Regions from separate parts of the Streptomyces sp. NPDC002795 genome, predicted to be linked through region 2. Evidence: predicted binding sites of a transcription regulator. Region 2 holds the regulator's gene; the other holds the start of a gene.
What was found. The regulator HrcA, encoded in region 2, represses chaperone genes, less so after heat shock. The targets are predictions, from matches to a motif close to TTNGCACTCNGNNNNNCNGAGTGCNAA.
Positions count from the first base shown of each region.

Region 1 (3,406 bases), on a different contig from region 2:
TCGCGGCGCAGCTTCGTGGCGAGCGCGAGCTCCTGGGCCGGATCGTGGTCGCGGAGTTCGTCGAGCAGGGCCTGGCCCTCGGGGGTCAGGAGGGCGAAGAAGGCGGCGGGCGAAGGGGAGGAGCTCACCCGGCCCATTGTGGGCCAGGCGGGCGACGGTGCGCGCCAGGCCGCGGTGTCTGCCCGGGAACGGGTCCGTGAGCTGCCAGGATCCGGCGCCATGCAACTAGTACGACAAAACGAAAAAAGCGTCCGAAAGTTGGTCAGGAGGAGACGCGGTGTCCGTCTCCTGGGCGCGTTGCTCGCCGCCTCCGCCCTCGCCACAGGATGCGCGGCCGGCGGCGACGCCGAGCCCGTGAAACCGGCCCCCGGCCAGCAAGCGCACAAGGGCCTCCAGGCTCCTCCCGCGCGGGCCCTCGACTCGTACGCGGAGAAGCTGCGCGCCCAGCGGGCCGCGCTCGTCGCGGCGACCAAGCGCTGGGGCCTCGCCGACGTGCCGCTCACCGCCCCGCGCCCGCCGGCGAAGAAGCCGGTCATCGAGGCGCGGAAGGGCTTCGAGGTCGACGGCCAGAAGGAACTCGGCCTGCCGCCCGTGTTCACGACGATCCCGACCAAGGACAAGGTCGTCTTCCTCACCATCGACGACGGGGCCGAGAAGGACCCGCGGTTCCTGAAGATGATGAGCGAGCTGCGGATCCCGTACACGGCCTTCCTGACCGACGCCGAGGTCAGGCCCGAGTACGGCTACTTCAAGAAGATGCAGGCCCGCGGCATCACCCTCAACAACCACACGCTCCACCACCCGTTCCTGCCCGGCCTGTCGTACGCGCGGCAGAAGCAGGAGATCTGCGGGATGCAGAACGTCATCGCGGAGAAGTACGGCAAGCGGCCCACGCTCTTCCGCCCGCCCTTCGGCGACTACAACCAGAACACCCTGCGCGCCGCCAAGGCATGCGGCATCGAGTACGTCCCGATCTGGAACGCCGAGGCGTTCGTGGACCGCATGGACTACCGCGAGTGGGACCGCAGCATCCATCCGGGCGACATCCTGCTCACGCACTTCAGGGGCCGCGAGGACTGGAAGGGCACGATGCCCGACATGATCCGGAACCTCATGAAGTACCTCACCGACAGGGGCTACTCGGTGGCGCGCCTGGAGGACTACCTGTGACACCGCGCAGGCCGTGGGCGCGGCCGCTCGGCTGCGCCCTGGCCGCCATCCTGCTCACCGGATGCGCGCGGGAGGCCGCCCCGCCACCGCGGCCTGCGGCGGGCGCCGAGGCGGCGGTCCCGCCGGTCGTCTCCCGCATCCCCACCAGCGACAAGGTGGTCTTCCTCGCGTACGAGGACGGGGCCGGGCGGGACCCCCGCTTCGTCGACCTGGTCCGCGACCGACGCCTCCCGGTCTCGCTGTTCCTCGCGGGCGCGGGCCCGGGCGTGGGCCGCCTCGGCGAACTGAGCGCCCTGGGTGCCCGGGTGCAGAACCGCACCCTCACCCACGCCCTCCTGCCCGGCCTCGGACACGTGGAGCAGCACGCCGAGATCTGCGGCCAGCGCGACCGCGTCGAGGCCCGCTTCGGGGCGGCGCCCCGCCTGTTCCATCCGCCCCGGGGCGCGTACGACGCGAACACGCTCCAGGCGGCGGCCGAGTGCGGCGTCGACGCGATCGTCCTGTGGCGCGATCCGGCGGGGCGGCTGCGACCCGGCGACATCCTCGGGGCGCGGGCGGAGACCACCCCGGGTCTCCTGCGCCGTATCGAGGCCGAGGGGTACGAGGTGGCGGCCCTGGAGGACTACCTGTGAGCCGCCGGTCCACCGATCAGCGACGGAGTCGATTAGCAGTCCGCTTGACCGAGTGCTAATCGCGGTCATAGTCTCGGCCCTGGCACTCACCACTGGAGAGTGCCAACAGCGACGGGCAGGTCCGGCACCCGCGACGACGGATCCACCTGGTCGCCACCCCAGACTGTTAACCCCGTAGATCTCCGAAGGGGGAGACCGGATCGTGACGACCACCAGCTCCAAGGTTGCCATTAAGCCGCTCGAGGACCGCATTGTGGTCCAGCCGCTCGACGCCGAGCAGACCACGGCCTCCGGCCTGGTCATTCCGGACACCGCGAAGGAGAAGCCCCAGGAGGGTGCTGTCCTCGCCGTGGGCCCGGGCCGCTTCGAGAACGGCGAGCGCCTGCCGCTCGACGTCAAGGTCGGCGACGTCGTGCTGTACAGCAAGTACGGCGGCACCGAGGTGAAGTACAACGGCGACGAGTACCTCGTCCTCTCGGCTCGCGACGTGCTCGCGATCGTCGAGAAGTAATTCACCCAAGCTTTTCCAGCTTCACCGAAGCAGAATGCTTTGAGCTGCGCCCCTGGCCCCCGCTGAGAATGCCGGGTGCGAGGGGCGCGGTTCGTTTCGAGAGGACTGATTCAGCTCCATGGCGAAGATCCTGAAGTTCGACGAGGACGCCCGTCGCGCCCTCGAGCGCGGCGTCAACAAGCTTGCCGACACGGTCAAGGTGACGATCGGCCCCAAGGGCCGCAACGTCGTCATCGACAAGAAGTTCGGCGCCCCCACCATCACCAACGACGGCGTCACGATCGCCCGCGAGGTCGAGGTCGAGGACCCGTACGAGAACCTCGGCGCGCAGCTGGTGAAGGAGGTGGCGACCAAGACCAACGACATCGCGGGTGACGGTACGACCACCGCCACCGTGCTCGCCCAGGCCCTGGTCAAGGAAGGCCTGCGCAACGTTGCCGCCGGTGCCTCCCCGGCCGCCCTGAAGAAGGGCATCGACGCCGCGGTCAAGGCCGTGTCCGAGGACCTCCTCGCGACCGCCCGCCCGATCGACGACAAGTCCGACATCGCGGCCGTCGCCGGTCTGTCCGCCCAGGACAACCAGGTCGGCGAGCTCATCGCCGAGGCGATGGACAAGGTCGGCAAGGACGGTGTCATCACCGTCGAGGAGTCCAACACCTTCGGCCTGGACCTCGAGTTCACCGAGGGCATGGCCTTCGACAAGGGCTACCTGTCCCCGTACTTCGTCACCGACCAGGAGCGTATGGAGGCCGTCCTCGACGACCCGTACATCCTGATCCACCAGGGCAAGATCGGCTCGATCCAGGACATGCTCCCGCTCCTGGAGAAGGTCATCCAGAACGGTGGCTCCAAGCCGCTCCTGATCATCGCCGAGGACGTCGAGGGCGAGGCCCTGTCGACCCTGGTCGTGAACAAGATCCGCGGCACGTTCAACGCCGTGGCCGTGAAGGCCCCCGGCTTCGGTGACCGCCGCAAGGCGATGCTGCAGGACATGGCCACCCTCACCGGTGCCACCGTCATCGCCGAAGAGGTCGGCCTCAAGCTCGACCAGGCCGGTCTCGAGGTGCTGGGTTCCGCTCGCCGCGTGACCATC
Region 1 covers NZ_JBIAQB010000002.1:511,874-515,279, reverse strand. Annotated here, with positions in the region: gene ACFYWS_RS06855 (methyltransferase domain-containing protein) at 1-137, opposite strand, end outside; gene ACFYWS_RS06850 (polysaccharide deacetylase family protein) at 220-1,170, shown strand; gene ACFYWS_RS06845 (polysaccharide deacetylase family protein) at 1,167-1,802, shown strand; gene groES (co-chaperone GroES) at 2,005-2,313, shown strand; gene groL (chaperonin GroEL) at 2,432-3,406, shown strand, end outside.
Region 1: the regulator HrcA is predicted to act here: its motif matches at 1,835-1,861, upstream of groES (co-chaperone GroES).

Region 2 (3,406 bases):
CCCCTGCGCCGTCTTCTCGACCCGGATCACCGCTCCGCAGAAACCGGTGGTGACCTCCTCGACGACGAGGTCCGGTTCGGCCGGGACCTCGGGGGCCGGCTTGTTCCGCTTCCACGGGGGAGTCAGGTCAGAGGTGTACTGGCGCATCCGCAAGACGATAGGAGAACCGCGCAGGCCAGGACTACGACACGCCGAAACGCGTCGCCAATGTGGCACGTTGCGCGCGGACGAACTCCGCATTCACCGCCGAACCGTGCCCCGGGACGTACACCGCGTCCTCGCCGCCGAGGTCGAGGAGACGACTCAGCGCCGCGGGCCAGTGGCCGGGCGCCGCGTCCGGGCCCGCCTGCGGTTCGCCCGACTCCTCCACCAGGTCGCCGCAGAAGACGATCTCCGGGCTTCCGGGGACGAGCACCGCCATGTCGTGGCCGCTGTGCGCCGGGCCGATGTTCGCGAGCAGCACCGTCAGGCCGCCGCCCAGGTCGAGCGTCCACTCGCCGCACACCCGGTGCGGCGGAGTGACGAGGATGTCGACCGCCTCGGCCGCCGAGTCCGGATCGATCCCGTGCCGCACGGCGTCGGCGCGCAGAGCCTCGGCGCCGCGCTCGAAGAGGGCGTCGATGCCCACCGCCCCGTACACCTCGACCCCCGCGAACGCGGCCGTGCCGAGCACGTGGTCGAAGTGCGGGTGGGTCAGTGCGACATGGGTCACTCTCCGGTGCGCCCCGAGGAGCGCACGGGTGTCCGCGCGCAGCCGGGCGCCTTCATGGAGTGAGGATCCGGTGTCGATCAAGAGCGCCGCGTCTTCACCGACGACGAGGCCGCTCGTGCAGTCGAGCCCTGGCAGCCGCACGCGCCCCACATTCGGCGCGAGCCCCTCCCAACCCGCCGAGACCCAATCAATACGCTGCGCGAACTCCATACCCCGACGCTAGCGCCCTTGCCGGGCCCGTACCCACCGGCCGTACACTGAGCCGGGGACGATTGGCACTCGCCCACAGGGAGTGCCAAAGCAAGACGATCGCAGCGACTGTTTCTGGAGGTGTGTGCGCCGATGCTCAATGAACGCAGGCTCGAAGTGCTGCGCGCCATCGTCCAGGACTACGTCGGCACCGAGGAGCCCGTCGGCTCCAAGGCGCTCACCGAGCGGCACCAGCTCGGGGTCTCGCCGGCGACCGTGCGCAACGACATGGCGGCCCTGGAGGACGAGGGATTCATCGCCCAGCCGCACACCAGTGCCGGGCGCATCCCCACCGACAAGGGCTACCGCCTCTTCGTCGACAAGCTCACCGCCGTGAAGCCGATGGCCGCTCCCGAGCGGCGCGCCATCCAGAACTTCCTGGACGGCGCCGTCGATCTCGACGACGTCGTCGGACGCACCGTGCGGCTGCTCGCGCAGCTGACGCGGCAGGTGGCGATCGTCCAGTACCCGTCCCTGACCCGCTCCACCGTGCGCCATGTCGAGCTGCTGTCGCTCGCGCCCGCCCGTCTGATGCTCGTACTGATCACGGACACCGGGCGCGTGGAGCAGCGGATGATCGACTGCCCGGCGCCGTTCGGCGAGACATCCCTGGCGGATCTGCGGGCCCGGCTGAACAGCCGCGTCGCGGGCCGCAGGTTCGCCGACGTGCCGCAGCTGGTGCAGGACCTGCCGGAGGCCTTCGAGCAGGAGGACCGGGGCACGGTCACCACGGTGCTCTCCACTCTCCTCGAGACACTCGTCGAGGAGACCGAGGAGCGGCTGATGATCGGCGGAACGGCCAACATCACCCGCTTCGGACATGACTTTCCCCTCACCATCCGGCCCGTTCTGGAGGCACTTGAGGAGCAGGTCGTGCTCCTCAAGTTGCTTGGTGAGGTGGGAGATTCGGGCATGGCCGTACGTATCGGTCACGAGAATGCCCATGAGGGACTCAACTCCACATCCGTGGTGTCGGTCGGCTACGGTTCGGGCGGCGAGGCAGTGGCCAAGCTCGGCGTGGTCGGCCCGACCCGCATGGATTACCCGGGAACGATGGGAGCAGTACGCGCAGTGGCACGTTACGTCGGACAGATCCTGGCGGAGTCGTAAGTGGCCACGGACTACTACGCCGTACTAGGCGTGCGCCGAGACGCTTCCCAGGACGAAATCAAGAAGGCCTTCCGAAGGCTGGCGCGTGAGCTTCACCCGGATGTGAATCCGGACCCGAAGACTCAGGAGCGCTTCAAGGAGATCAACGCCGCATACGAGGTGCTCTCCGACCCGCAGAAGAAGCAGGTCTACGACCTGGGGGGCGACCCCCTGTCGCAGTCCGGCGGCGGTGGCGCCGGCGGCTTCGGGCAGGGCGGGTTCGGGAACTTCTCGGACATCATGGATGCCTTCTTCGGCACGGCGTCGCAGCGCGGACCCCGGTCCCGTACGCGCCGTGGCCAGGACGCCATGATCCGCCTCGAGATCGAGCTGGACGAGGCCGCCTTCGGCACCACCAAGGACATCCAGGTCGACACGGCTGTGGTCTGTACGACCTGCAGCGGTGAGGGCGCCGCGCCCGGCACCTCCGCGCAGACCTGCGACATGTGTCGCGGGCGCGGTGAGGTCTCGCAGGTGACGCGGTCCTTCCTCGGCCAGGTCATGACCTCGCGGCCGTGCCCGCAGTGCCAGGGCTTCGGGACCGTCGTCCCGACGCCGTGCCCGGAGTGTGCCGGTGACGGCCGCATCCGGTCGCGTCGCACCCTCACGGTGAAGATCCCGGCCGGTGTGGACAACGGCACGCGGATCCAGCTCGCGGGCGAGGGCGAGGTCGGCCCCGGCGGCGGCCCCGCCGGTGACCTCTACGTGGAGATCCACGAACTCCCGCACCCGACCTTCCAGCGGCGCGGCGACGATCTGCACTGCACGGTCACGATCCCGATGACGGCGGCGGCCCTCGGCACGAAGGTGCCGCTGGAGACGCTCGACGGCACGGAGGAGATCGACATCCGGCCGGGCACGCAGTCCGGCCAGTCGGTTCCGCTGCACGGGCGCGGTATCACCCATCTGCGGGGCGGCGGCCGTGGCGACCTCATCGTGCACGTCGAGGTCCTGACACCGCAGAAGCTCGACGTCGAGCAGGAGCGGGTGCTGCGCGAGCTGGCGAAGCTGCGTGGCGAGGAGCGGCCCACGGGTCAGTTCCAGCCGGGCCAGCAGGGTCTTTTCTCCCGCCTGAAGGACGCGTTCAACGGCCGTTGAGCAGCAGGTGTACGCCGCACCGGCGTTACGGCCTCGGGGCTCCGCCCCGGACCCCGCGCCTCAATCGCCGGCGGGGCTTGAAATATCAAGCCCCGCCGGCGATTGGTCTTTCCAGCCCCTGCGGCGATTGAGCAGCGGCCCGATTCGGCCGGTCGCGGGCGACATGGCACGATGCGGTCATGTCCTCCGCACTGACCG
Region 2 covers NZ_JBIAQB010000006.1:280,539-283,944, forward strand. Annotated here, with positions in the region: gene ACFYWS_RS19970 (DUF3097 domain-containing protein) at 1-147, opposite strand, end outside; gene ACFYWS_RS19975 (MBL fold metallo-hydrolase) at 182-922, opposite strand; gene hrcA (heat-inducible transcriptional repressor HrcA) at 1,055-2,071, shown strand; gene dnaJ (molecular chaperone DnaJ) at 2,072-3,208, shown strand; gene ACFYWS_RS19990 (nitronate monooxygenase) at 3,388-3,406, shown strand, end outside.